One region of the Actinoplanes sp. CA-030573 genome, then DNA from elsewhere that is predicted to be linked to it. Evidence: riboswitches for the same ligand, from Rfam matches in the RefSeq annotation. Region 1 holds a riboswitch; each other region holds the start of a gene.
The links. Region 1 has a riboswitch for cyclic di-AMP ahead of ACQP2F_RS03170 (transglycosylase family protein). Riboswitches for the same ligand answer to the same signal wherever they lie in the genome.
Positions count from the first base shown of each region.

Region 1 (7,024 bases):
TGACTGGCGCCCGTCTCGCGCAGAGTCCGAGCGGCCGACGGCGTCCGATGTCGCCATCTACGGCGCGGTCGGCCGCCTCACCTGAGCCGCCGCTTCACTTAAGGTGCCCTCTTGGTCGCGGCCGCCGTTTCCTCAACGGCCGCTGCCGGGAGCCGGATCAGCGAACGGCGAGGCTGTCGGCAAGCGCGGGCGCCGGCGCGACCGGTTCCGGCGCCGGACGCTTACGCGGACTCGTCCAGATGGCACCGTTGAGAGCCGCCCAGGCCGCACCGATCAGCACCGCCGCAATCGTTTCGCTGGTGCGGCTCCACCCGAGGTAAACCCACGACCCCGCGCCAACCGTCACATAGATCGCGGCTCCGGTCCAGACCGCGACCCGCCACTTCCACGGCAGGTGTGCCGCCAGCATCCACGCCAACAGCCCGACGGCCGCGGCCAGCTGAGCGGTATGTCCCGCCGCCATCGACGCGATGGGCCCGGCCGCCTCGAACGGGATGTAGCCGTCGAACTCGCTCACCGGCGGGAACACCACCGAAGTCGGCGTCTCCCAGACCTCCCAGCTCGGCGGCGTGGCCCAGGAGATCGCCGCCGCCAGCACCACCACCGGAAGCACCGGCCCCACCGCCATGAGGAGCCCCTCGCTCTCCCCGCGCCACCGCCGCAGCAGCCACCGGCCCACCGACACCAGCACGGCCACCGCGAAGAGCACCCCCGGATCCGCGAACATCGCCGCATCGAGCGCGAACAGGTAGCCGTCCGACGTCCACTCTCCACGGGCCCAACCACCGATCGCCGCATCGGCATCCGCCAGCCCACTGAACCGGACCACCACCGGCACCACCACGACGAGCAGAGCCGCCAGCCCGAACAGTGCCATCACACTGAGCGCCAGATCGACAACCGTCGCCGGCCGCGGCCGCCACGCTGCCACCCGCCCCGAGAAGCTCGCCACCCTGTTCGCGGAAGCCGCCTTCGCGGTAGCTGCCTCAGCTGAAGTCGCTCCACCCAAAGCCGCCTCGGCGGAAGCTGCCTCCAATGCGCGCGGGCCAGGGCCGGAGCGAAATGTGGCGGCCGTGCGCGGCCGGACCATACCGACCAGCGCGTGCATCGGTCGTGGGTGCCGCCCGACCCACCGACCGGCCAGGATCAATCCGACGATGATCGCGGCCAGCACCGCGAGAGCCCCACCCGCGTGGCCGGCCCGTGCCACGAGCAGGTCGTAGGACGCACCCGCCAGGTAGCTGGCTCCGACCATCCACAGTGACCACGCGATCGCCGCGGGCGCGTGCCAGGCGGCGAACCGCCGATACGGGACCCCGTTCATCGCGGCGAGCCGGGGGATGAGGGTTCGCGCCCCCACGATCCACTGACCGAGGAAGACGGCCCGCCCGCCGTACCGGGCGAAGAGCCGTTCCGCCCGATGCCAGCGCTTCTCGCCGATCCACCGCCCGAGCCGGGTCGTCCGCAGCCGGGGCCCACGCCGCCGCCCCGAGTGGAAGGCCGCCGTCCCGCCCGCCAGTGCCGCCAACACGGCCACGAGGAGCGCCGGCCCGATCCGCACGGTGCCGGCGTTGGCCAGCAACCCGAGCGCGATCAGCGCCGTGGCGGCCGGCAGCACCAGGCCCGCAACGATCGCCGACTCGGCCGCGACCAGCACGCCGACGACCACGTAAACCAGGATCGGAGGCATTCCGCCGAGGAGATCGTTAAGGAAGGACACGCTGGTCACGCTATGCAGCCGATTCGCGACCCTCAATCGGTGATCGCCCTTAGGGACGCCGGGGTATGACTGAGGGATGGACATCCTCGTAGCCGGCGGCCACGGTCAGGTCGCCCTCCGCCTGTTGAAGCTGCTCGCCGCCGACGGCCACACCGCACGCGGCCTTATCCGCAAGCCCGAGCAGGCCGAGGACCTGCGCGCGGTCGGCGCCGTCCCGGTGATCGGCGACCTCGAGAACGACCCGTCCCTCTCCGCTTACGTAGAGGGCGCCGACGCCGTGGTCTTCGCGGCCGGCGCCGGTCCGGGCAGCGGCCCCGCCCGGAAGCGCACGGTCGACCTGGGCGGCGCCGTCAAGCTCGCCGACGCCGCCATGGACCAGAAGGTGAATCGTTACGTCATGGTCTCGTCGATCGGTGCCCAGGACCCGGCCTCATCGGGCGCCATGCGGCCCTATCTCGAGGCCAAAGCGGAAGCCGACGCCTATGTGGTGGCCAGCGGCCTCGATTACACGATTGTCCGCCCCGGTCACCTCACCGACGACCCCGGCACGGGTCTCGTGACCGTCTCCCGGACCTTGGGCAACCGCGGACCTATCCCCCGTGACGATGTCGCGGCCGTGCTCGCGGCGTGCCTCACCACGCCCGCCACCATTGGTGTCACCTTCGAGCTGTTCGCCGGCGAGACCCCGATCGCGGAGGCCCTGCGGTTCTGAGCCGTGCGGGCGGTTTCGAGCCGTGCGGGCGGTTCTGAGCCGTGCGGGAGGACGGTCAGGCCGGCGGCAGGTGCGCCGCCAGCGCACGGACCTCACTGCGGAGCTGTTCCGCCCGGTCCGGGTGCCCGGCACGCTCGTATTGGTCGGCCGCCGTCTCCCGGTCGGCGAGCTCCGCCCGTACGATCCGCTCGATCTCTTCCTCGCTCAGCGTGCGCCGCTCCACCTCCGCCGCACCGACGCCGGTCGGCGCCTCTTCGATGGCGAGCCCCCTCGACGCGCCATCGGCCGGCACGACCGCCTCGGCATTGTCGATCGCAGCGAGCGTGGCGCGCAGTGCCGCCGTGGCCGCCCGGTCGCGCGATTTCATGGCAGCCGGGAGCGCGGCCCGGAGGCGGTGCCGGAGTGAGGTATCGGTCATGGCCGCGACGGTAACCGGCCATGACTGCCCGACGGCACCGATTTCCGTGGCGGCAGTCCTTCCATGACCGGTAGTCGCTGTGGAGTTCTCAACCAACCTCCGTCCGGCTCTCGCCGAACTCTCGTCTGCAATGCGGCAGCAGAGCGGCCAGGGCCGGACTAGGCCGATCCCGCCACACCAGAGCGAGCAGCGCCGGCAGCTCGACCCCCGAGATCGGCACGGCCACCAAACCCGGATGCAGCGACGCCATCGACTCGCTCAACACCGCAATGCCCAATCCTCGCGACGCCAGTTCGGCGACGGCTGTGGGTGCCGACGCGACCAACGCGACATCTGGGAACTTGCCCGCGGCCAAGCACGCCTCGTCAAATGCGGCGCGAATGCCGGTTCCCTCGGGCAACGTGATGAGAGCGTACGACAAGATCTCGAGCAGTGGTAAGTCCTTCTTTCCGGCCTGTGGATGGCCGGGCGGAACCAGTGCTACCAGGCCTTCCCGGGCGATCACGTGGCCGGTCAGCTGCGACGGTAGCTCGCCGGCGACACCGACGAGGGCGATGTCGGAGAAGCCGGCGAGCACGCGCTTGATGAGCGAGTCCGAGTCATCCTCCACGAGCTCGAGCTCGATCGCCGGGTACTCGTCGTGGAACGACGCGAGGGCCGCGAACAGCGGCTTGACCTCGCAGCCGCGGACCATCCCGACCGTGAGGTGACCGCGGACCAGCCCGTTGACCGCGTCGATCACCTCGCGCATGGCCTGGGCATTCTCGAGGGCTGCCTGAGCGAACGGAAAGGCGGCCTTCCCGGCCGTGGTCAGTCGGGCGACCCGGCCCGAGCGGTCGAACAGCGGCGATCCCAGCTCCTTCTCCAGGGCACGGATCTGAGCGCTCACACCGGACTGGCTGATGCGTACGCGCTCGGCGGCCCGGGTGAAGTTGGCCTCCTCGGCCACGGCGATGAAGTACTCGAGCTGGCGCAGTTCCATAACTGGGGATTCTAGCTACGAGAACAACTATGCGTTGGACTTCTGCTTGTGGTCGGCGAAGAGTGGCGGCATGACCGAACGAGCAAAGGCAATGAAGCCGGAAGACCTGACCCGTCTCTTCGTGGAGCGCGCCAACGCCAAGGATGCCGAGGGCATCGCGCTGCTGTACGAGGAGGACGCTGTCATGGCCTACCCGCCAGGTCAGCAGACCGTTGGCCGGGCGGCGATCCAGAAGTTCTGGGAGGACGTGCTGCCGAAGATGCCGTCGTTCCAGCCGGAGCCGCCGCTGCCCACTTTGATCAGTGGCGACCTGGCGCTGACCTCGACGCCGCCGAAGGACGGCGCGGGAGCGCGCGCCCAAGTGGTGCGCCGTCAGTCGGACGGCAGTTGGCTACGCGTGCTCGACCAGCCCGAGTTCGTGACACCGAAGGGCTGAGGCATGCCGCGGGGATGCGACCCGGCCACCGCGGGGGAGTGGCGACCGGGTCGCGAGCGGTGGATCAGAGAGCGATGCGCTGACCGGGGAAGATCAGGTTCGGGTTGGAGACAATGCCATGGTTCAGCTGGTAGAGGGTGTGCCAGCCGCCCTTGATGTGATTGCGGGTGGCGATGGCCGACAGCGTGTCGCCGGAGCGGACGACGTAGGTCTTGCCGGTGGCCTTCGCGGTCGTCGCACGGGTCACCACGTGCGACGACTTCGACGACTTCTTGGTCGTCTTGTGGGTGGTCGACTTCGAGGAGGTCGAGTGCTTCTTGTGCGAAGACTTCGACGTCGAGGACGACTTGGAGCCGGTGGTGTGCTTGGCCTTGTAGTGCTTCGAGGAGCCGGCCTTCTTGCCGCACACCGGCCAGGCGCCGATGCCCTGGCCGTCCAGGACCTTCTCGGCGATCCTGATCTGCTCCGAGCGGCTGGCCTTGTTGGCGGTGCTGGCGTACTTGCCGCCGCCGTAGGCCTTCCACGTACCGCGGGTGAACTGCAGCCCGCCGTAGAAGCCGTTGCCCGTGTTGATGCTCCAGTTGCCACCCGACTCGCACTGCGCGACGGCGTCCCAGTTCACACTGGACGCCTGGGCGGGGGAAGCCGGTCCGAGCAGAGCGGCCGTGCCCGCCACGCCGGCGGCCGTGAGGCCCAGCGCGAGACGGGCGTGCTTGCGCGCCCGCGACGTGCGGGCATGCTTGCGGATCTGTGCCATGACAGAGAAACCTCCACGCCTACGAGGTCAGCTGTCGGGTTCGGGCTGAGGTGCCCGGCCGCTCGTTCCGCGGCTTCACCCCGAGGCGCGATCTCCGCGCCGAGGAACTTGGGTCCCCCGCTCCCTGCCACGCGTTCGATTTCCGGCGGGCGGTGGCAGGGACTCGGCGTTCCACCCGCGGTGCCCGCGACTGCGGGACCGGCCGACGGTAACCACGAGGCCACGACATTGGCCAAGCTCGACAGGGGAAAGGTGACGTTGTTCTCACCGATTGCCCTATTTGATCTTTCTTTATGACGAGTATGACCGATAACGACCGATCTTTAATTACCGATCGGTAACTTGCCGCGACGGGGGCGGGATCCTGATGGAGAATCAGCGACCATGAGCGAGCGGGTCCGTGATCACGACATCGTCGTCTATGGTGCGTCCGGCTTTGTCGGCGTGCTCGTGGCGAAGTATCTGGCCGAGCACGCCCCGAAGGGCACGCGCGTGGCCCTTGCGGGACGGTCGGAAAGCAAGTTGTCCGAGGTCAGGGGCCGTCTGGGCGTCGACTGGCCGATCCTGGTGGCCGACGCCGCCGACGTGCCGGCCCTGGAGAAGCTCGCCAATGCGACCAAGGTTGTGATCACCACGGTCGGGCCCTACGCCAAATATGGCAAAGCGCTCGTCCGGGCCTGCGCCGCGGCCGGCACCGACTATGTGGACCTCACCGGTGAAGTCCTGTTCGCGCGGGAGAGCATCGACGAGAACCACGAGCTCGCCCGCACGACCGGCGCCCGGATCGTCCATTCGTGCGGGTTCGACTCGATCCCCTCGGACATCGGCGTGCATGTGCTCGATCAGCAGGTCAAGGCCGACGGCGCCGGCGAGCTCGCCGACACCACGCTGGTTGTCACCAGCATGAAGGGCGGCTTCAGCGGCGGCACGATCGACTCGATGCGACACCAGCTCGACATGGTCAAGACCGATCGGAAGCTGCGCAAGATCGCGGCCAGCCCGTACTCGCTGAGCCCCGACCGCGCGAAGGAGCCGGACCTCGGCCGGCAGGATGACACCGCCGTGCTCGACGCGTCCAAGGTGCACCCCCGGCTGCGGGGGATGCTGGCCCCGTTCGTCATGGCGTCCTACAACACGCGGGTGGTGCGGCGAAGCAACGCGCTGAGGAAGTGGGAGTACGGCCGAGCCTTCCGGTACCGCGAAGCGATGAGCGTGGGCACCTCGCCGCTCTCGCCGGTGATCGCGCACGGCACCCGGCTCGGGCTCGGCGCGCTGATGGCCGGCCTTTCGCTGCCGCCGACCCGGTATGTGCTCGACCGGGTGCTGCCCAAACCGGGGGAGGGACCGAGCGAGAAGGCGCGCAACTCCGGGCACTTCACGATGGACATCTTCGCGACGACGACCTCGGGCGCCCGCTACTCGGCGCGGGTCCGGGCCAAGGGTGACCCCGGCTACGCGGCCACGGCGGTCATGCTGAGCGAGTCGGCCTTGGCTCTGGTTCACGACCGCGATGCGCTGCCGCCGTCCGAGGGCGGCGTGCTGACCCCGGCCACCGCGCTCGGCGACGCGCTGGTGACCCGCCTCCGAGCAGCCGGAATGGAGATCACCGCAAGCAGAAGCGCCTAGGCCGAGGGCGGGGCCAAGCAGCCGGGCTCAGCGTAGGCGGCGTGGGGCGGGCGCCTGGCGCGGAGCCGGGCAGAGGGCTGATCGAGGCGCGGCGGAGACGGCTACAGCTGCTGCAGCACGGCCGTGCAGTAGTCGGTCAGATGATCGGCGAGCGGACCCGGGTCCTCCACCATGCCCTGGGACAGCCAGTCGATGATGACCTCGCTCAGGCCGGCCACGAGCGCGAGCAGCATCCGCTCGTACCGGAGCTCGTTGGTGGGGTGAGTCCCCACCCGGCGCAAGAGGTGCGCGAGGAACTGGGCGTCCTCGCGGAGCACGCCCCGCCGTCGCGTTTCCATGCGGGGTGCGTTGATGTAGATGACCTTGGCGCGCT
Region 1 covers NZ_CP192038.1:683,514-690,537, forward strand. Annotated here, with positions in the region: gene ACQP2F_RS03140 (SAM-dependent methyltransferase) at 1-85, shown strand, start outside; gene ACQP2F_RS03145 (VTT domain-containing protein) at 158-1,720, opposite strand; gene ACQP2F_RS03150 (SDR family oxidoreductase) at 1,797-2,432, shown strand; gene ACQP2F_RS03155 (GatB/YqeY domain-containing protein) at 2,488-2,850, opposite strand; gene ACQP2F_RS03160 (LysR family transcriptional regulator) at 2,939-3,832, opposite strand; gene ACQP2F_RS03165 (YybH family protein) at 3,924-4,268, shown strand; gene ACQP2F_RS03170 (transglycosylase family protein) at 4,333-5,025, opposite strand; cyclic di-AMP (ydaO/yuaA leader) riboswitch at 5,027-5,183, opposite strand; gene ACQP2F_RS03175 (saccharopine dehydrogenase family protein) at 5,410-6,651, shown strand; gene ACQP2F_RS03180 (TetR/AcrR family transcriptional regulator) at 6,753-7,024, opposite strand, start outside.

Region 2 (7,024 bases), 1.4 Mb from region 1:
TCACGTTCCCGACAGCCGCCCTTCGAACCCCTCCATACCACCGCAAAATTTCGTATTTCTCCCGCTCCCACACCCTGTCAACCCCTCCCGGGGAGGAAAGTGGAGCCCTCCGGTGGAGCAAAGTGGAGCCCTCCGCCCGCCTCCACGACCCCCTAGCGCCGCTCCTTGCCGCCGCCCCTCACCGCCGCCGGCTTTCTCCGTCGGCCCCCTCCGCCGCCTTTCCCCGTCGTGCCTCCTGCCGCCCCCTTCGCCGTTCTGCTGGCGATCTTGATGACTCCCGGCACCCGCCACGCGCCAACTCATCAGCGCGAGCTGTTATCCACAGCGACCGAAGCGCCGGCTCACGCTTTGCGGCAAAGTCCTCTCGTGCTGCCGATTCCGGGTTTCGACGCCGGCGAACTCGACTGGCTGCTGTTCGAGCAGGCGGGGGTTCTGACGACCGCTCAGGCCGAGCAGGTCCTCACGCCGGCGACCGTCCGTGCACACCTTCGTCAGGGCCGATGGCGACGGTTGAGCCGCGGCCTGCTGCTCGCGGAGAACGGACTGCTCCGACCTGAGCAGCAACTATGGGCGGCCGTGCTGGTCGCCGGCCGGGACGCGCACTTGGCCGGAACGACGGCAGCCATCGAAGGCGGCGTCCAGGGGCTTCGGCCCGGTCCGATACAGGTGATCGTGCCGGCCGACCGGTGCCCGAGCGTACGACTGCCGCGGCTGCCCGGCGACATGCCCAGCGTCCGCGTCCGCCGCACCACCGTGTTTCCCGAGCGACACCGCCAGCTCGCTCGACCGCCACGCGTGACCATGGCACGGGCGGTGATCGACGGCGCGTCCTGGGCGACGGGCGACAACGAGGCTCGCGATCTGATCACGCGAGCCTGCCAGCAAGGTCGCGTCACCGTACGGGAGCTGCGCGAGGTGCTCCGTCACTTCCCGACGCTTCGCCGGCGGCAGCTGATCAGGACCACGATCGCCGACGTCGAAGGCGGCGCCACCGCACTGTCGGAGATCAACCTCGCGCGGCTCTGCCGCAGGCATCGGCTCCCCGGGCCCGACTTCCAGCAGCCACGTGCCGACGCAACCGGCCGGAACCGCTTCGTCGACGCGCATTGGACGAGCGCCCGCCTGCTGGTCGAGGTCGACGGAAGTCACCACATGGACGTCGAGCATTGGTCGGCGGACATGCTCCGGCAGAACGAGATCTGGATCGCCGGCGACCGGATCCTGCGATTCCCGGCGTGGCTGGTCCGCGACAGGCCCGCAACCGTAGCTGCCCAGATCCGAGAGGCACTGTCCGCCGGCCAATCTGAACTGCGCCCACCAGCACGCCGAGCACGATGATGAGTTGCGCGCCCTGAGTGGCGCCCCGAAGACGCGAGGTCATCAAGATCGCGAAGCAGGAGGAACGCGATCGGGCGAAACGACCCGAGGCTGTTGAGTTGCTGCGCGACGGATATCTCAAGTCATCAAGATCGCGAGAAGTGCCGTAGTAGGCGGCGCGCGAAGGCGAAAGCGCGAAGCGACGGGCAGCGCGACGGCGCGGCGAAACGCTGATGTGTTGCTGTGCGACGCGGCGTCGAAACTCATCAAGATCGCAGCGGCAGCGGGCGGGGGCGCCAGCAGGCGGGGGCGGTAGCGGGAGCGGGCGGCAACAGGAGGGGGCGACGGCGGGCGCGGGTGGCGGCGGGCGCGGGCGACAGCGAGCGGGTACGGCAACAGGCGCGGACGGCAACAGGCGCGGCGGGCGCGGGCGACAGCGGGCAAGGCCTCGGGAATGGGAACGGCCCGCCGCAATGGGTACGACGGGCCGTGGAAAAGCGTAGGTCAGGCGGTGGCCTCGGCGGCGGCCTGGCGGCGGGCCGAGCGCTTCCAACGCCACACGATGGTGGTTGTCAAGGTGAAACCGATCAAGGCCGGCGCGAGGCTCAGCGGGCTCATGCCGTGCGGGTTGGCGACCGCGGCGCCGATCACGGCGTAGCTCACGGCGGACGGGATGGAGGCCAGGAAGGTGCCGAAAAGGTAGCGCTTGCGGCAGACGCTGGTGGTGCCGTAGGCGTACCCGATCAGGCCGAACGGCGCCAGCGGGAGGAAACGCACCAGAAGCACCGCGGAGAGGCCCCGTTTGTTCAGCCAGCCGTCCAGGCGGGCGAGACGGCCGCCGGCGCGGGCGTGCAGCACGCCGCGGCCGGCCCAGCGCCCGGCGTAATAGGTGGCGGCGGCGGCGATCACCGCGGCGGCCAGCGCCGTCGCCGCGCCGGTGGCCGCGCCGAGCAGGGCACCGCACGCGATGGTGATGGCGGTGCGCGGGACCAGGACCGACAGCAGCAGGCCGCCGACCACGGCGATCGCGACCGGGGCCACGTGGCCGAGGGCCAGGATCGCGTCGCCGATCTCGCGGAGCGGGAGGAACGCGGCGGCGGCGGCGAGGCCACCGACAACGGCACCGAGGACGCCGAACCGGATCAGGCGGCGCTTCCAGCCCATGGCCGCCGGGGCGGCCGGCACGGGCACGGCGGAAGCGGAGACGGCCGGAGCCGGGAGAGCGAACAGGGTGTCAGTCATGCAGGCGTACCGCCCTACCTTGTCGTCGGTCCATGATCGGTTTATGCCCCCGCCGCGGCGAGCCGTTCGGCCCGAAGCCGGTCCGTCCAGGTGTCGTCAACGGGAGGAAGACTATCCGCGCCGATCGCCCAACGCAGTAGCAGATCGGCTATCGCTGGGTTGCGAGCGAGCGCGGGCCCGTGGGAGTACGTGCCCAGGATCTTCCCGTGCCACGCGCCCTCGGTCTGGCCGTCGTTGCCGATGCCGGCCGTGACCCGGGCCAGCGGTGAGACGCCCGGGCCCAGGTGGGTGCGGCCGCCGTGGTTCTCGAAGCCGCTGAGCGCCGGCAGCCCCAGCCGCGGGTCGATGTCGCCGCGGATCTCGCCCACGGCCCGGGTCTCGCCCCGGTCCGAGTGCAGGTCGAGGAGTCCGAGTCCCGGGCACTTCGCTCCCTTGGCGAAGAACGAGTGGCCGAACAACTGGTAACCGGCGCAGATCGCCAGCACCGCGGCGCCCTGGTTCACGGCCCGGTGCAGCCCACCGTCGGCGATCAGACGTTGCGCGGCCAGAGCCTGCGGCCCGTCCTCGCCGCCGCCGATCAGGTAGATGTCGGCGCTGGACGGCATCGGCTGGTCGGACCGGATCTCGTACGCCTCGACCGGCAGCCCCCGCATCGCGGCCCGGCGCGCCAGGATGAGCATGTTGCCCCGGTCACCGTACGTCGAGAGCAGGTCCGGATAGATCCAGACGATGCGCAGTGTGCTCTCAGTTGACACGGTCCAACTCCGCTCGAATGTCCTGGAACGCCGTGTAGTTGGCGATCACCTCGAGACGACCGGGCGGAACCGCCTGGAGCGCCTCGTCAAAACTCCTAACGTGCCGGAAGGGCACACCGTTCACCTCGAGACGAACGGCCAGGTCGTACGCCCGGTCGCCGCTGATCAGCACGGGCCGGTCCCGCAGGGGCGAGAAGTCGACGTCGTACAGCCACGAGGTGTCGAGACCGTCGGGGTCCCGGGCGTTGACGGCGAGCAGCGTGGGTGCGAGCTCGGCCATGTCGAACGCCTCGAGCCAGCTTGCCGGGTTCTTCGCCAGCAGCAGACGGACGTTTCGTCCGTCCCGGTCGACCTGCGCATAACGACCGGCGACCGAAGAGACCGTCGCCAGCCGCGGCAGCGCCTCGATCGGGCGGACCCCGAACTCGGCCGCGACGGCCAGGGCGGTCGCCGCGTTACCCAGGTTGACCTGCCCGGGGAGCTGCAGCTTGACCAGGTGCCAGTCGCCGCGCGGGTCGACCACGCCCTCGTCCTCGACGTGCCACTGGGCCTGCGGCCGGCGCAGCGGGCAGCCGGTGCACCACCAGTCGCCGTTGCTGCGCTCGATCGGGTCGCCGCTCTGCGGGCAGACGAACGAGTCGTCGAGCCAGCGCTGGCCGGCGCTGAACCAGGTGACCTGGCCGGCGCTGCCCTGCGCGGCCCAGACCACCATCGGGTCGTCCGCGTTGGCGACCACGCGCACGTCGGGGTGGCCGGCGAGGGCGTCGCGCCACAGCTGCGCCATCATCGCCACCTCCTTGGCCCGGTCGAGCTGGTCGCGGGAGAGGTTGAGCAGCGCCACCACCCGCGGGCTGGTGGCGTCGATCACCCGGGCCAGGTAGTGCTCGTCGACCTCGAGCACGGCGAACGGCGTCACGCCGGCCTTGGCCAGCGCCGAGGTGTGCCCGGTCGGCATGTTGGCGCCGAACGAGTTGGTGGCGACCCGGCCGAGCACCTCGAGGGCGGCCGCGGTGAGCCGGGTCGTGGTGGTCTTGCCGTTGGTGCCCGAGACCAGCGCGACCGCGCGGCCCGCGGCCAGGTGGGCCAGCAGGTCAGGGTCGATCTTGAGCCCGATCCATCCGCCGATGACCGAGCCGTCGCCGCGTCCCGCGGCCCGGGAAAGCGCGGCCGCGGTCTTCGACACGCCGGTCGCGACCTTGGCCCGCAGGGGCATCTTGCCGTCCGTCACCTGAGCGAGGGTACCGGAGTCGGCTGTTACGTCGAGTGGCCGCCGGGGCCGGCGAAACGCAACGGCCTGACCAGGGGAACCACTATTTGTGTGTTCTGTTTCACCCGTAACCTTCGACAAGCCGTGATCGCCCCCGCACTACCCGTCATGGCATTTGTCTCGCGGACGTAACAAACTGGACAGGCCCCAATGTGCCAAACACGGACAGTGACGAATTGGCTGCCGCCGATCAAGAGAAATTTCAGGTAGCAAGGTTCTGCCGATCCGCACGGAACGGCTCGCAACGATTCGGTTCACGCCGAGCCCTGCCCCGGGCCGATCGTCGCGACCACCGCAATCGCACAACCACAAAGGCATATGGGGGCAGGGACGGGGGACCCACAGCTTCTCGAGAGAGACAGCCGGTCCGCTCCGCGCCACCCGCTCCGGTGGCGGTCGACGGGGCAACCTCGGGGTGAAGTCGGCCACCACGGCGACCGGGCACACCTTCCCGCCCGAACCCGACAGCTAACCTCGCAGGCGTGCCGGAGGGATATCTCTACCGTGCACGAGCACACCTCGAGCCGGCGTCGACGGCTGTCCGTCGGCACCGGTACTGCCGCGCTGTCCCTGGGTCTCTGCCTCTGCGCAGGTCAGCTGATCGCGACGCCGGCGGCCGGCGCCGCAACGCCGGTGGCGGCGGTTCAGGCTCAGGCCGCGGCCAAGCCAAAGCCCACGAACCTGACCAACGTCAGTTCCCGGACCCTTACTTCCGGCCAGCAGGTTCGCATCACCGTCCGGTACTACAACCCGAAGACCGGCAAGCGGATCACGTCCGGCAAGGTCCAGCTCCAGGGCAACCGGGGCGGCAAGTGGGCCGCAGTGGGCACTGTCCGGGTCGGCAAGAACGGCATCACCAACCTCTACACGCGGCCGAGCACCAGCGTTAACCTTCGCGCCGTCTTCTACGGGAACAGCTCGTACCGGGCGTACTGGGGCAGCTCGATCCGCATCACCGTGCGCAGCAACGCCGGGGCTCGGGTGCTGGCCGAGGCCAAGCGGCACACGGGCGCGCTGTACAAGTTCGCGGCCGCCGGGCCGAAGCGGTTCGACTGCTCCGGCTACACCCTGTACGTCTTCAAGAAGACGCTGGGCGTCAAGCTGCCCCACAAGGCGAACTCCCAGCAGAAGTACGGCAAGGCGGTCGCCAAGAAGTCGGCCAGGGTCGGCGACCTGATCGTCTTCCGATCCGGCTCGTACGGGTACCACGCCGGCATCTACGCCGGTAACGGCTACATGTACGACTCGCCGCACACCGGCGCCCGCGTCGGCAAGCACAAGATGTACGGCAGCAACTACGTCGTGCGTCGCCTGGCGGCGTAACGAAGCAAGGAACGACCAAGGAACGAAGTGAAATGGGGGGCACCGGTTCGGTGCCCCCCATTCTTCACACCACGACGCTGACCAGCCGGCCCTTCACCACGATGACCTTCTTGGGGTCACGCCCGGCCAGCACGTCGGCGACGGCGGCCAGCGCTTCGGCGCGTACGGAATCCTCGGAAGCCTCCGGGGAGACCGAGACCCGCCCCCGCACCTTCCCGTTGATCTGCACCGGATAGGTGATCGACTCGGCCTTCAGGTGGGCCGGGTCGGCGACCGGGAAGTCCACGTAGGCCAGCGTGCCCTCGTGGCCCAGCTTGCTCCACAGCTCCTCGGCCAGGTGCGGCGCGAACGGCGACACCATCAGCACCAGCGGCTCGATCGCCTCCCGGGACGCGACCGGCAGCGGGGTCAGCGCGTTCGTCAGCTCGATCAGCTTGGCGATCGCCGTGTTGAACCTCAGCTCGTCCATGTCCTCGCGGACACCGGCGATGGTCCGGTGCAGGTGCTTGCGGACGGCCGGCTCCAGCGGCTCGTCGGTGACCCGCAGCGCGCCGGTCTCCTCGTCGACCACCAGCCGCCAGACGCGCTGCAGGAACCGCTGCGAGCCGACCACGGCCCGGGTCTCCCACGGGCGCGAGACGTCCAGCGGGCCCATCGCCATCTCGTACACCCGGAAGGTGTCGGCGCCGTACTGCTCGCACATCTCGTCGGGCGTGACGACGTTCTTCAGCGACTTGCCCATCTTGCCGTAGCTGCGCGTCACCGGCTCGCCGTCGTAGAAGTACTGCCCGTCGCGCTCCTCCACCTCCTCGGCGGGCACGTAGAACCCACGCTCGTCCTGGAACGCGTACGCCTGGATGTAGCCCTGGTTGAACAGCTTCCGGAACGGCTCGAAGGACGAGACGTGACCCAGGTCGTACAGGACCTTGTGCCAGAAGCGGGCGTACAGCAGGTGCAGCACCGCGTGCTCGACCCCGCCCACGTACAGGTCGACGCCACCGGAGTCGCCGTCGCGGGCCGGGCCCATCCAGTACGCCTCGTTCTCCGGGTCGACCAGCGCCTTGTCGTTGCGCGGGTCCAGGTAGCGCAGCTCGTACCAGCAGGAGCCGGCCCACTGCGG
Region 2 covers NZ_CP192038.1:2,078,432-2,085,455, reverse strand. Annotated here, with positions in the region: gene ACQP2F_RS09745 (DUF559 domain-containing protein) at 166-1,338, shown strand; gene ACQP2F_RS09740 (TVP38/TMEM64 family protein) at 1,822-2,559, opposite strand; gene ACQP2F_RS09735 (type 1 glutamine amidotransferase) at 2,601-3,314, opposite strand; gene ACQP2F_RS09730 (MurT ligase domain-containing protein) at 3,304-4,527, opposite strand; cyclic di-AMP (ydaO/yuaA leader) riboswitch at 4,947-5,079, shown strand; gene ACQP2F_RS09725 (C40 family peptidase) at 5,086-5,904, shown strand; gene leuS (leucine--tRNA ligase) at 5,969-7,024, opposite strand, start outside.
Region 2: it holds a riboswitch for cyclic di-AMP, as region 1 does, so the genes downstream of both, ACQP2F_RS09725 (C40 family peptidase) here and ACQP2F_RS03170 (transglycosylase family protein) in region 1, are expected to answer to the same signal.

Region 3 (7,024 bases), 260 kb from region 1:
GGCCTGCTGCCCGACATGGCCCATGACCTGCTGCCGGCGGAGTACGCCCGATCGAGCGCCGACGCGGTGGCCAAGGCCGGCTGGATGATCACTGGGTACGCCCTCGGCGTGGTGGCCGGCGCGCCCACGATCGCGGCCCTCACCGCCCGGGTCCCGCGCCGCCGGCTGGTGGTCGGGCTGCTCGGGCTGTTCGTGGCCGGCACGGTCGCCTCGGCGGTGGCGCCCACCTTCGGGCTGGTGCTGGCCGCCCGGTTCGTCGCCGCGCTCGCCCATGGCGCCTACTTCGGCGCGGCCGGGCTGCTGGCGGCGGCCATGCTGGGGCCCGGCAGCCAGGGGCGCGGCTTCTCGATCGTGCTCGGCGGCCTGACCGCGGCCAATGTCTTCGGCGTCCCGCTGATCACCGGCCTCGGGCAGGCGGCCGGGTGGCGGGTGGCCTACCTGGCCGTGGCCGGCGTCTTCGCGCTCACGCTGCTCGCCGTGCTGGCCGTGGTGCCCGAGGTGGCGGCCGCGCCGGGCGGCTCACCCCGGGACGAGCTGGCCGCCTTCCGGCTGCCGCAGGTGTGGCTCGCCGCGCTGGTGGTGGCGATCGGCTTCGGCGGCTTCTTCGCCGTGAACAGCTACATCGCGCCGGTCACCACCCACGTCACCGGGCTGCCGGCGTCGGCCGTGCCCTGGGTGCTGGCGGTGATGGGCGTCGGCATGACGGTCGGCAACGCGGTCGGCGGCGTCGTGGCCGACCGCGACCTCCGGCGCAGCGTGCTGCTCGGCTTCGTCGGCATCATCGCCTCGATCGCGCTCTTCGGCCTGACCGCCCGGCACCCGGCCGGGCTGGTGGCCGGCGCGTTCCTGGTCGGCGCGGCCAGCCTCTTCATCGGGCCGGCGCTGCAGGCCCGGCTCATCTCGGTGGCGCCCGGCGCCCAGCTGATGGGCGCGGCGATCAACCAGTCCGCCAGCAACGTGGCGAACAGCATGGGCGCGGCCCTGGGCGGCGTGGTGATCGCGGCCGGATGGGGTTACCTGTCGTCGGCCTGGATCGGGGTGGCGCTGGCCGTCACCGGCCTGGTGCTGGCCCTGGTGAGCTTCCGGACGGACAGGCGGAGCAGCCTAGAGAGCGGGCCCGAGGCGGTAACCGGCCATCTCGAGCTCGCCCTCGCCCAGGGCGACCGCCGTGTACAGCCCTGACTCGTCGCTCAACGTCATCGTCGCGCCGTCGATGGTGTACGTGCCGTGCGCATGACGCTTCCGGCCGGCGACCTGCCCGTCGTACGTGCCGTCGTCGAAGATGTCGAGCCGCACCGCGCCGTCCTCGCTCAGCCACGCACCCACCGGCGCCGCGGTCCGCACCCGCGGGGCCGCGAGCCGCGTGGACTCGGCGGGCCGGCCGCCCATGATGCGCTTGAACAGGGCGACGTCGACGTGCGGGGTGCGCATGGCGGCTCCTCAAAGGCGAGGCGAACGGCGAGGTAGGGGAATGGCTCCTAGTTTCGGCAGCGAGGGGCTGACCCGGAGTGCAACCGGGTTGCGGTTGGGGTGCGTCAGCTCGACGCGCGCAACGCGGCCATGACCGCGGCGATCATCTTCTCCAGGTAGTCGTCGCCGAGGGGCGTACGTGCGACCGCGAGCCGCCAGTAGAGCGGCCCGAGGATCAGGTCGATCGCCACCTCGGGGTCGGTGCCCGGCGGCAGCTCCCCGCGGGCCACGGCCTGGCCGATCAGCTTGTCGCCGACCGCCTGCTGGTGGGTGCGCAGCGCCTTCTGGAGGGTCTCGGCGATCTGCGGGTTCCGCGAGGCCTCGGCCATCAGGTCCGGGATGATCTGCGAGGCGATCCGGTGCTGGAGCGCGCGGCTTACGATCATCATGAGCAGCTGGAGATCGCTTTCGAAGCTGCCGGTGTCCGGAAGGGGTACGCTTCGCCCCGCGACGTCGGAGACAATCTCGAGGACCATCTCGAGCTTGTTGCTCCAGCGCCGGTAGACGGCGGTCTTGCCGACGCCGGCTCGGCGGGCCACGGCTTCGATGGAGAGGCGGCCATATCCGACCTCGGCCAGCTCCTGCATGACCGCGTTACGGATAGCCACAGTGATGTCGCCCCGGAGCACGGCGGCCCCGGCTGGTGCTCGCTTCGCTGTCGCCACGTAGTCACTATACGCCAGGACGTAACGGTTGCGTTCCGCCGTTCGGTCGGTTAGATTTCACGTCGATACGAACCCGTTCCATCGGTGACGTGTTGGCATGCTTGCTAGTTGTGTTCTCGCGGAAAGCACCAGGACCCGATTCCCCCGACGTCGGGCCGACGAGATCGGAGCACCACCCCATGGCTCAGACGACCGTCGTCGAGTCCTACTCCGGGCCCTCCGTGAGGGAGCTGGCCCGGAAGCATGGACTGGGCGCCGCCGGACGGCTGCCCACCCTGCCGGAGTACACCCGCCAGCTCTGGGCCTACCGGCACTTCATCTGGGAGTTCGCGAGCGCCAAGGTCTCGGCGTCACTGGGCAACACCCGCCTGGGCATGATCTGGCAGGTCCTGACCCCGCTGTTCAACGCGGGCGTCTACTACGTGATCTTCGGCGTGCTGCTCAACACCAAGCACGGCGTGGGCAACTTCATCCCGTACCTGTGCACCGGGGTTTTCATCTTCGGATACACCCAGACCGTGGTGCAGGCCGGCGTCCAGGCGGTGAGCGGCAACCTCGGCCTGATCCGGGCGCTGCACTTCCCCCGGGCCAGCCTGCCGCTGTCGATCACCCTGGTCGAGGCGCGGAACATGATCGCGTCGACGGCCGTGCTGATCGCGATCGTGCTGTTCACCGGCGAGCCGATCACGGTCGAATGGCTGCTCATCCTGCCCGCCCTGGTGCTGCAGACGATCTTCAACGCCGGCTTCGCGATGCTGGTCGGGCGGCTCGGGTCCACGCTGCACGACCTGCGGCAGCTCATCCCGTTCATCATGCGGGTCTGGATGTACGGGTCGGCCGTGCTCTACCCGGTGACGCAGTTCACGGCCCACCTGCACGGCTGGAAGCTGGCCCTGGTCGAGGCCAATCCGCTGCTGGTCTACATCGAGCTCATGCGGCACGCGCTGATGGAGAACGTGATCCTGGCCGGGTCGCCGCGGCGACTCTGGACCGAGGCCGTCATCTGGGCCGTGGTCATGGGCCTCGGCGGCTACGCCTACTTCTGGCGGGGAGAGAAAGGGTACGGCCGTGGCTGACGAAGAGCGGGTCCCCACCGTCATCGCCGACAACGCGCACATCATCTACCGGATCCACGGCTCGGTCTCGGCCGCGCAGAACTCGCCGCTGAGCAGCTTCAAGCGCCTCGTCACCCGGACCAAGAGCGCGGCCGTCCGCGAGGTGCACGCGGTCAAGGGCGTCAGCTTCGTGGCGTACAAGGGCGAGGCCATCGGCCTGATCGGGACGAACGGCTCGGGCAAGTCGACGCTGCTGCGGGCGATCGCCGGCCTGCTCCCGGTCGAGGCGGGCGGCGCGATCTACGCGGCCGGCCAGCCCTCGCTGCTGGGCGTGAACGCGGCGCTGATGAACGACCTGTCCGGCGAGCGCAACGTGACCCTCGGCTGCCTGGCCATGGGCATGTCCCCGGCCCAGGTCAAGAGCCAGGTGCAGGACATCATCGAGTTCTCCGGGATCAACGAGCGGGGTGACTTCAGCTCGCTGCCGATGCGCACCTACTCGTCCGGCATGTCGGCCCGGCTGCGCTTCGCGATCGCCGCGGCCAAGAAGCACGACGTGCTGCTGATCGACGAGGCGCTGGCCACCGGCGACGCGAAGTTCCGCAAGCGCAGTGAGCAGCGGGTCCGCGACCTGCGGGCGGAGGCCGGCACGGTCTTCCTGGTCAGCCACAGCGAGCAGTCGATCCGGGACACCTGCGAGCGCAGCATCTGGCTGGAGAGCGGCGTGATCAAGGCGGACGGCCCGACCGACGACGTGATGAAGGAGTACGAGGCCTTCGTGAAGAAGTGAAGGCCCCGTACCGCCCTAGATGACCGACAAATGCACGTGGTTCGTGTGATCGCTCGAGGGATCGCCGTTGCCACGGGTGTACGCCTTCCAGCCGCTCGACGGCAGCCAGATGCGTTTGAACCAGATGACGTACAGGACGCCCAGCCGGCTCGAGTTGTTGATGAAGTAGTTCGCGAGGTTCGTCCCGTACGTCTTGCTGGCGCCCGTCGCCACCCCGCCGAAACCGCCCTTGTCGGCCGCGAAGTCGCAGGCCCGGCCCTTGGGATGCTCGCCGCTGTTCTGTTCGCGCCAGCAGTGCACGTAGTGCGTGAACCCGTCGGCCTGGGCCTGCCGCATGGCGAACAGCATGCGCTGGGTGATGCGGCCGCCACTGGTCGGGTCGTCCACCATGCCGCTGCCGCCCTGGAACTTGGCCGCCGACTTGCTGCTGCCGCCGTCGCTGGGCTGCGGGTCGTCCTGGCCGGCGTTGGCCGCCTTCAGCGCGGTCTCGGCCTGGACCTTGCGCTTGGCCATCACGTTCACCTGCTTCTGCTGGTCACGGATGGTGGCGTCGATCGCCAGCTTGGCCGCGGCCTGCTGGTCACGGACGGCCCGCAGGTCGGTGACCGCGGCCTGCTGCTTGACCCCGACCGTCTCCAGCATCTCGGCCCGGTCCAGGAAGCCGGCACCCGAGCCGGCGTTGAGCAGCGCGCTCATCGGGCCGAGCCGGCCGGACATGTAGGCCTCGGCGACGATCTCGTCGACCGCCGCCTGGCGGGGGGCGAGCTCGGCGTCCAGCTGCTTGAGCCGGGCGGTGAGCTGGGCCTGGCGGGTCTTGGAGGCCGCGAGCGCGTCCCGGGCCTGGACGTAGCCCCGGGAGGCCGCCTCGAGCTGCTGGATCAGCGACTTGGAGCCGCCTTCGCCGTCGTCCCCGGTGTCGCCCGGCGCCGCGTGGGCCGGGGCCGCGAACGCCAGACCGGCGGCAGCGACCAGGAGGGCGAGGGTCGCCGCTAATCGGCGGCGGACAGATTGGTGCCGCACACTGTTTCCTTCCGTCGGCCGCCGACCGAGTTAGCTGACGGGTTCGGGACGGAAGTTCCCTACCGGAAGTGACTCCGGATTCACCCCATTGAGAGGAACGGTTGGTTCCCCGGCTCGCCTCGCGGCGATTAGGCGGCGATCCCCGGGTGGGGATCGGGACCGACGATACCCATGCCATCGATTGATCGACAGATCTCGTACCCTGTGCGATTGGCCGATAACGGCTTGTCACCTCATTACGGAAAGTGCTTATCCGCTCACCACATTCACGTTTATCGGACCCTGATGCGTTCCCAAGTCTCGGGTAAACTCTCCGACGGCTCTGCCGCCGAAGGCGCCGCCCCCGAGGCGCCGGCAGACCACCGCCCAATCGCCGCGAGGCGAGCCGGGGAACCAAATGTTCCTCACCTGGGGTGAATCCGCGCGAGCGGTAGGGATCGCTTCCGTCCCGAACCCGTCAGCTAACCCGGTCGGCGGTTAACCGGAAGGAACCTGGCTGGATGACCGTACGAACCCGCCGGTGGCTGACACTCGCCCTGGCGCCGCTCGTGGCTGTCTCGTTCCTGGCGGCGCCGACCGCCCCCGCGAGCGCCGACCCCGACACCTCGTCCTCGTCGAGCTCCGGCGAAGGGTCGAGCTCAGGCGGAGGAACGTCCGCGATCCCTGACGAGGGCGACGACGACGTCGAGGCGAACGCGACGCTGAACGACGTGCTCGAGTCGTCGAACCGCAAGTATGTGCAGGCCAAGGCGGCGGTGACGAAGTCCACCGCGACGCAGAAGAGCCTGGCCGTCGAGATCAACCTGGCCGAGGCCAAGCGCAACGCGCTGATCCCCGAGGTCAACGCGATCGCCGCCCAGCAGTACCAGACCGGCCACCTCGGCGCCGCCAGCTTCCTGCTCGGCAGCCAGGGGTCGAGCGACTTCCTCAAGAAGGCGGTCTCGCTGGAGGAGATCAACACGCTGCACGACCGGAAGCTGCGCGAGCTCAACGCCGCGATCGACCTGGTCAACAGCAAGAAGGCCGCGCTCGACGCCGAGGTGAAGGCGCAGCAGACCAACCTGCTGGCGATGCAGAAGCAGAAGGCCTCGGCCGAGAAGGCGCTCGAGTTGGTCGGCGGCAAGAGCCTCACCGGCGGCTTCGTCGACGCGGTCTCCAAGCAGGCGGCGCCCGCGCCACGCAATGCCGAGGGCGGTTTCTCGCCGGAGAAATGCACCGTGAACGATCCGACCACGAGTGGCTGCATCACCGCGCGTACGTTGCACATGTACCAAGAGGTGAAGAAGGCCGGCTTCAATCGTTTCGTCGGCTGTCACCGCAACGGCGGACCGTTCGAGCATCCGAAGGGCCGGGCCTGCGACTGGTCCCTGCAGAAGAGCGGATTCTCGAACGCGCACAACGCCGACATGAAGAACTACGGCAACAACCTGATGGCGTTCCTGGTCCGCAACGCCGACCGGTTGGGCATCTACTACGTCATCTGGTATCAGCAGATCTGGTTCCCGGCGACCGGTAACTGGCACACCTATCACGGCGTCAGCGCCCACAAGGACCACGTGCACGTTTCGATGCTGTAGAGCAGACATGGCAACGGCCCCCGCGATATCCGCGGGGGCCGTTGTCGTTGACGGTCAGTCCTGCGGAGCCCGGCGCACCGGGGCCCGGCCCGCGGGCTGGGTCGGCGGCGGGCCGACCGGTCCGGCCGGCGGGATCGGCACGCTCACCGGCTTGACCTGGGTGACCTCGATCTCCTTGCCGTGGTGCAGCAGCACGAGCCGGGCCGAGCCGCCGCCGTTGCGCAGCGAGTAGGTCACCTCGTCGGCCGTGACATTCACCCGCAGCCGGAGCCCGCGCCACAACAGCGAGAACTCGAGGTTGCTGATCCGGCTCGGCAGCCGGGGCGCGAACGACAGCTGGCCGTTGAAGTCCCGCATGCCGCCGAGGCCGGCGACCAGCGAGATCCAGGTGCCGGCCAGCGACGCCACGTGCACGCCGTCACGCGAGTTCTGGTGGAGGTCGTGCAG
Region 3 covers NZ_CP192038.1:425,465-432,488, reverse strand. Annotated here, with positions in the region: gene ACQP2F_RS02025 (MFS transporter) at 1-1,182, shown strand, start outside; gene ACQP2F_RS02020 (Atu4866 domain-containing protein) at 1,105-1,431, opposite strand; gene ACQP2F_RS02015 (TetR/AcrR family transcriptional regulator) at 1,536-2,135, opposite strand; gene ACQP2F_RS02010 (ABC transporter permease) at 2,315-3,211, shown strand; gene ACQP2F_RS02005 (ABC transporter ATP-binding protein) at 3,204-3,980, shown strand; gene ACQP2F_RS02000 (coiled-coil domain-containing protein) at 3,996-5,000, opposite strand; cyclic di-AMP (ydaO/yuaA leader) riboswitch at 5,004-5,145, opposite strand; cyclic di-AMP (ydaO/yuaA leader) riboswitch at 5,354-5,491, shown strand; gene ACQP2F_RS01995 (coiled-coil domain-containing protein) at 5,501-6,577, shown strand; gene ACQP2F_RS01990 (glycoside hydrolase family 65 protein) at 6,632-7,024, opposite strand, start outside.
Region 3: it holds a riboswitch for cyclic di-AMP, as region 1 does, so the genes downstream of both, ACQP2F_RS01995 (coiled-coil domain-containing protein) here and ACQP2F_RS03170 (transglycosylase family protein) in region 1, are expected to answer to the same signal.

Region 4 (7,024 bases), 4.1 Mb from region 1:
GCCGCCACCGCGTCCTTGGCCCGGATCAGCAGCATCAGGCTCTCGGCCCGCTCGGCGTGCGCGTCGGCCAGATGGGGCGCGGCCGCCACCGCCGCGTCGGCGGTGGCCAGCGCCGCCACGTATTCGCGGCGCAGGCGCAGCACGGAAGCCAGCAGCGTGAGCAGCGGGCCATGCTCGGGCGCGACGGTCAGCCCGACCCGGGCCGTCCGCTCGGCGTCGTCGTAACGGCCGACCTCGGCCAGCCGCTGCGCCCGCGCGAAGGCCTGCTCGGCCTCGTCGTCCATCACGAGCTCATCGGCGCGAGAAGGCTCACCGCAGCTTGCGCTTCTTCAGGTACGCCGCCAGGTCGTCGTACTCCCCCGACTCGTTGGCGAACATCGCGACGTTGCGGGCGGTGGCGAACCAGGCGTCGGTGGACGGGCGCACCTCGCGCACGGCCGCCAGCATGTCGGCCTGGGAGATCATGCGGATCTCGCCGGTCGCGATCGAGTCGCGCATCGCGAACTCGGCCGCGGTCTCGCAGACGTGCGCCAGGTCGGCGCCCGAGTAGTGCTCGGTGGCGTCGGCGACCTTGCCGAGATCGATGCCGGCGACCGGCCGGTCGCGCAGGTGGTACTCGAGGATCGCGGCGCGGGCCGCCTTGTCCGGCGGCAGCACCAGCAGCGTACGGTCGAGCCGGCCCGGGCGCCGCAGAGCCGAGTCGATGTCCCACGGCGCGTTGGTCGCGGCCAGCACGAAGACGCCGTCGTTGTTGCCGTCGACGCCGTCGAGCTCGGTGAGCAGCTGGTTGACCACCGTGCGCATCGAGGACGAGTTGAGCTGGCTGCGCTTGTGGCCGAGCGCGTCGATCTCGTCCAGGAACAGCACGCACGGCGCGTGCCCGCGGGCGGACTGGAACAGGTCGTGCAGGTTGCGCTCGGACGAGCCGACCCACATGTTGAGCACGTCGGTGATCGACAACGAGATGAACGCCGCGCCCATCTCGCCGGCGACGGCCCGGGCCAGGAACGTCTTGCCGCAGCCGGGCGGGCCGTAGAGCAGCAGGCCGCCGCGCAGGCTCTTGCCGAACAGCGTGCGCAGCTTGGGGTTGCGCAGCGGCCCGAGGAAGGAGACCTCGAGCCGCTTCTTCACCTCCTGCATGCCGCCGACGTCGGCCAGCGTGACGGTCGAGGTCTCGATGTCGAACGTGCGGTCGGCGTGCCCGCGCACCGGGTCGGGCTCGTCGTCGGCCTTGGCGAACCGCGGCGGCACGATGTCGCCGAGGTCTTCCTCGAGGGCCGCCCAGTCGACGCTCTGGTCGCCCTTGGACGACGGTTGCGGCGCCGGGGCCGGCCCCGGCGCCGGCTCGGGTGTCGCGGGCGCGGCGTTGCCGAGCGCGGAGGTCATCAGCCGCTGAGCGGTCGCGTTGCCGGGCTCGCGGGCCAGCACCTGCGCGGCGTGGCCGATCGCCTCCGGCCCCCGCCCCGCGTCGACCAGCAGCTCGGCCAGGTGCAGCCGGAGCGGCAGGTCGTCGGGCCGGGCCTGCACGGCCGCGGTCAGGCTGTCGATCAGCGGCGAGTCGCTCATGACACCGAATTATGCCCGCGCCCCCACCGCCTCGAAGAAGGAGGTGATGTCGGCCGCCAGCAGATCGGGCACCTCCAGCGCGGCGAAATGCCCGCCGGACGGGAACTCGGTCCACTGCCTGATGTCGTGACGCTGCTCGACCAGGGGACGGACCGGCTGGACGATGTCGTGCGGCAGGACCGCCACCCCCAGCGGCGCCGGGCACGGGATCGGCCCGCCGCCCAGGCCGGTCTCCTTGACCAGGCGCGACGAGGAGCCCGCGGTGCCGGTCAGCCAGTAGTGCATGACGTCGGCCAGCACGACCTCGTCGGCGATCGGGTGGGCCGGATCGGCCCACTGCTGGAACTTCTCCGCGATGAAGGCGAGCTGCCCGGCCGGGGAGTCGTTGAGCGCGTACGCGATGGTCTGTGGCGCCGCCGCGAACAGCACCTGATGCGGATGCCGGTTGCCGGCCAGCTGCCGGGTCTTCGCCAGCCGGGCGGCGTCGACCTCGCTCAGCGGCCCGTCGTAGGCGCCACCGGTCGGCATGAAGTTGACGTGCACCCCGATGACGTGTTCCGGCGCGACCGCGGCCAGCAGCCGGGAGATGCCGGATCCCCAGTCGCCGCCCTGCGCGCCGTATCGCTCGTAGCCCAGACGCTCCATCAGGGTGGCCCACGCCCGGGCCACCCGCTCCTGCCCCCAGCCGCGCGAGCGCGTCGGCCCCGAGAAGCCGTAGCCCGGAATCGCCGGGACCACCAGGTGGAAGCGGGGCATGAGCAGCGGGATCAGCTCGAGGAACTCGGCGACCGAGCCCGGCCAGCCGTGCGTGAGGATCAGTGGGATCGCCGCCGGATCGGCCGACCGGACGTGCAGGAACCACACCCGCTCGCCGTCGATCGTTTCGACCCTCGGCCCGTACGCGTTGAGCGCCGCCTCGTGCGCCCGCCAGTCGAACGTGGCCCAGGCCGTCGTGAGCTGCCGCACGCGGTCGAGCGGTATGCCGTAGTCCCAGCCGGCATCGGGCAGCTCGTCGGGCCATCGGGTGCGGGCGAGCCGGTCGTGGAGATCGTCGAGGTCGGCCTGCGGAACGTGTAGCGCGAATTCGTTCATGCGGCTAACGTTAGGCCCACGAACATTCAGATGGCAAACGTTAGGTAGGTAAACGTAATGTTAAAGTTGGCATATGGAGCAACTGCCGAGCTGGCTGCTGACCCAGACCGCGGCGCACGCCGGTCGCCTGGTTCACGACGGCTTCGCCGAGGTCGGCGCCCGCGGCTACCACTACCGCCTGCTCAACTCGCTGCTCGAGGAGGGTCCGGCGAGCCAGGCCGACCTCGGCCGGCGCACCGGCATCCACCTGAGCGACATGGTCGCCGCGCTCAACGAGCTGCAGCGCGAGGGCTATGTCGCCCGCGAGCCCGACCCGGCCGACCGCCGGCGGAATGTCATCACGCTCACCCGGCCCGGCCGCCTGCGTGCCGCCGAGCTGACCAAGCGGGCGCACGACGTGCAGGAGAGGCTGCTGGCGCCGCTGACCGAGGCCGAGCGCGGCCAGCTGCTCTCGACGCTCGTCAAGCTCCTGGACCACCACCTGAGGCAAGGGATTCCCCCGTTGCCCAAGGAGTAGGACGGCATTCATTCTCGTCGAATGATGAGACGAGTGCTCCCCGCCTTGCTCGCCCTGACCGCGACCATCGCCGTGCCGGCCACCCCGGCCCGCGCGGCGGCCACCGACGCGACCCGTACGCCGGCGACCCCGGCCTACACCATCAACCTGACCAGCAACGGCACCGGCGGCGTGTGGACCGGCCACGAGAGCGTGACCTTCTCCAACGCCTCGGCGGTCCCGCTGACCGAGGTCTACCTGCGTCTGTGGGACAACGCCCACGGCACCTGCACGAGCCTGCCGATCAAGGTCACCAACGTCACCGGCGGCACCCCGGGCGCGCTCGAGGTCGCCTGCACGGCGCTGAAGATCACGCTGCCCGCGCCGCTGGCCCAGGGCGCGACCGGCAGCGTCGGCTTCGACCTGTCGATCACGGTGACCGACGGGATCGACCGGTTCGGCCACGACGGCAGCTACTACTTCATCGGCAACGCGATCCCGGTGCTGGCCGTGCGCGACGCGGCGGGCTGGCATCTGGACCCGTACACGAACAACGGGGAGTCCTTCTACGCGCTCGCCTCGGACTACACCGTCGCGCTCGATCACCCGAGCACGATCTCGGTGCCCGCGACCGGCACCTCGGTCGACCGGGCCGGCAGCAGTGGGCGTACGGTCACCACCGCCACCGGGAAGAAGGTGCGCGAGTTCGCCTGGGCCGCCGGGCCGTTCCGCAAGATCTCCGGAACCACGGCGGGCGGCGTCGCGGTGAACGTCTACTCGGTGAGCTCGATCAGCACGTCGAGCGCCAACTCGATGCTGAGCACGGCCAGGTCCGCCCTCGACGCGCACTCGTCCCGCTTCGGCGCCTACCCCTACGGCGAGGCCGACGTGGTGCTGGACAACGGCTACTGGTTCGGCGGTATGGAGTACCCGGGCTTCGTGCTCGACGTCATCAGCTCGACGGCGCTGGCGCACGAGCTCGCCCACCAGTGGTTCTACGGGATCGTCGGCGACGACGAGTACACGACGCCGTGGCTCGACGAGGGCTTCACCGACTACGCCACCGATCTGTACTTCAACAAGACCGGCAGCGGCTGCGGGATCACCTGGCAGTCGAGCGCCGAGAAGCTGACCAACTCGATGGCTTACTGGGACGCGCACCCGAGCCGCTACAGCACCGTGGTCTACGGCTACGGCAAGTGCACGCTGCACGACCTGCGCCGGCTGATCGGCACGACGGCGATGGCAAACCTGCTCAAGTCGTACGCGGCGTCGCACTGGTACGGGGTCTCGACGGTGGCCGACTTCAAGGCCGCGGCGCAGGCCGCCGCCGGCTCGACCAGCCTCACCTCGTTCTGGGCGGCGCACCGCGTCGAGGGCTGACCGCACACGGAAAGGGGCCGCCCGCGGGCGGCCCCTTTCTGCGCGAACTCTCAGCCCGGACGCCGGAAACCGGCGATCGGTCCCACCTTGTCGAGCACCGCCATCCGCACATGGTCACCCGTGTGCGGGGCGTGCACCACCTTGCCGCCACCTATGTAGATGGCGACGTGATGGAGGCTGCCCGGATAGAAGAAGACCAGGTCACCCGGTTGCAACTCGTCCCGCGACACCGCCTTGCCCTCGCCCCACTGGTCCTTCGTGTAGTGGTCGAGGAAGACGCCGACGCTGGCCCACGCCGCCTTCGTCAGACCCGAGCAGTCGTAGCTGTTCGGGCCCTCGGAGCCGAAGACGTAGGGCTTGCCGACGAGGTCGCAGGCTCGCTGCGCCGCACGGCCGCCCTTGTCCTGGCTGTAGGTGACGGGGCACGGCCCGGTCTTGAACGGGCCGTCGGACTCGCCGGCCGCGCCGTACGCCGCGAGCCGCAGCTTCTGGAGCGAGTCGATCTTCTTCTGGATCGCGGCCTTCTGCTGCGCGAGCTGGCTGTCGCGCGCCGCGATCGACTTGGTCAGCACGTCCAGGTCGGACTTCATGCCGGCGTACTTGTCGCGCAGCTTGGCGACGCCGGCGATCTGGTCCTGCTGGTGCCGAGCAAGCTGATCGAGGTAGGTCAGCTTGTCGGTCAGGCCGGTGGGCGACCCACTCATGATCATGGCGTTGAACGCGTTGGGCGCACCCTGCTTGTACGCGTCGACGGCCATCCCCCGCACCTGGGACAGGGCGACATCCACCTGGATCTGGAGCGGAGTGAGCTGGGTCGTGAGCTTCTTCAGCTGAGCCTGGTTCTTGAGCAGCTTGCCGTGCACGTCGTTGTACTGCTCGATGACCGGCTCGAGTTCGTTCCACTGCTTGTCGATCTGGGCCTCGACGCTGGCCGGCGAGGGTGTCGCTTGCGCTACGGACGGGCCGGTGAAGACGATCCCGACCGCTGCGACAGCGCAGGCGAGGCTGCGCAGAACTGCGGCGCGGCGCGCCCCAATCCGTTTCACGTAGGTGCGTTATCCCTTCTTCCATCAAGCCGCCGACCGGGTTAGCTGACGGGTTCGGGCGGGAAGCGCGCCCGGCCGCAAGGGATCGCGGCTTCACCCCGACTACTCGGGTCCCCGGTTCGTCGCCATGGACGATTAGGCGGTGGTCCGTCAGATCGGCCGGATGGACGATGGGGGGCTGCCGAACCGGGGACCACCGTACTCCCGATCAAGTCGTTAACTGAAGCTGCCACGACCAGGAAACTGCTTGCACAGCAGGGGCTACGGACAGTGACTACAACGGCCAGGCTTCCAGGGCGCGGTCGAGCCACGGGAGCACCAGGATCACGGTCGGTAATACCAGCAGGGCCAGGGCGCCGAGCGCGACGGTCGCGGTGAGGGCGATCGAGGACCTCGGCGGCGCGGCCAGGCGGGCGAGGCGGCGGTCCCGGGCGTCCGTTCCGGGCGCGACATCCTCCGACAGAGGGACAGCGCCGGTCAGGCGTTCCAGGGCGCCGCGCAGCGGCGCGGACCCGGTGCGGCGGCGTGCGGCATCGTCGGCCACCATCTCCAGCAGCAGATGTACGGCGTTCAGCGGCGCCCGGCTGCGCAACGGCGCCGGGACGGCGCGATAGAACGCGGTGAACGACTCCATCACCACCTCATGGCGGTGCCGCAGGTGGGTCTGCTCGTGGGCGAGGACGGCCTCGACCTCGGACCGGCCGAGCAGCCGGAGCGCGCCGTCGCTGAGCACCACGCGCGCCTCCCGGCCGGGCACGCAGTAGGCGAGCGGCAGGTTGCCCTGGAGCACCCGCACGTTGTCGTCGTCGAGCTCCTGGCGCTGCTCGGCCCGGTCGAGCAGGTCGACCAGCAGCCGGTGCCGGGCGCGGCGCTCGCGGGAGCGCCGGGTGACACCGTAGAGGGACCAGAGCAGCCGCAGCACGATCGTGGCCGCGACGGCGAGGGCGCCGACCAGGGCCGCGGCGGTGACCGGCCGCCCGGCGCCGGCCGCGCGGGCCAGTTCTTCGGGGCCGGCCAGCACCACGCCGAGCGCGGAGAGCACCGCGGTCAAGGTGATCGCCTGCCAGAGCAGCACGGCCGCGGCCGGCGCGCGGTCGGGCCACCGGGCGGCGGCGAGGACGCCCGGCACGACGAGCGACAGGGTCAGCCCGAGGGCGCCGAGCAGCAGGGCGGTCACCGCTCGTTCTTGGCGACGGCCTCGAGGGCGGCCTTCAGAGCCTCCGGCGGCAGCTGCCCGACGAAGTAGGCGAGCGCCGCGTCCTGGTCGGCGCTGGCGCTGAGCGCGTCGAGCATGACCGAGGCCGTCATCTCCTCGCGGGACTGCGTGGTGGCGTACCGATAGGCGCGGTCCGCTTTCTGCTCCGTCACCACCCGTTTCTTGGCCAGGCGGTGCAGCACCGTCATCACCGTCGTGTAGGCGAGGTCGCGCTCGGGCCCGATC
Region 4 covers NZ_CP192038.1:6,590,878-6,597,901, forward strand. Annotated here, with positions in the region: gene ACQP2F_RS30375 (hypothetical protein) at 1-284, opposite strand, end outside; gene ACQP2F_RS30380 (AAA family ATPase) at 310-1,566, opposite strand; gene ACQP2F_RS30385 (epoxide hydrolase family protein) at 1,576-2,658, opposite strand; gene ACQP2F_RS30390 (MarR family winged helix-turn-helix transcriptional regulator) at 2,732-3,175, shown strand; gene ACQP2F_RS30395 (M1 family metallopeptidase) at 3,200-4,537, shown strand; gene ACQP2F_RS30400 (NlpC/P60 family protein) at 4,588-5,583, opposite strand; cyclic di-AMP (ydaO/yuaA leader) riboswitch at 5,598-5,735, opposite strand; gene ACQP2F_RS30405 (M56 family metallopeptidase) at 5,858-6,760, opposite strand; gene ACQP2F_RS30410 (BlaI/MecI/CopY family transcriptional regulator) at 6,757-7,024, opposite strand, start outside.
Region 4: it holds a riboswitch for cyclic di-AMP, as region 1 does, so the genes downstream of both, ACQP2F_RS30400 (NlpC/P60 family protein) here and ACQP2F_RS03170 (transglycosylase family protein) in region 1, are expected to answer to the same signal.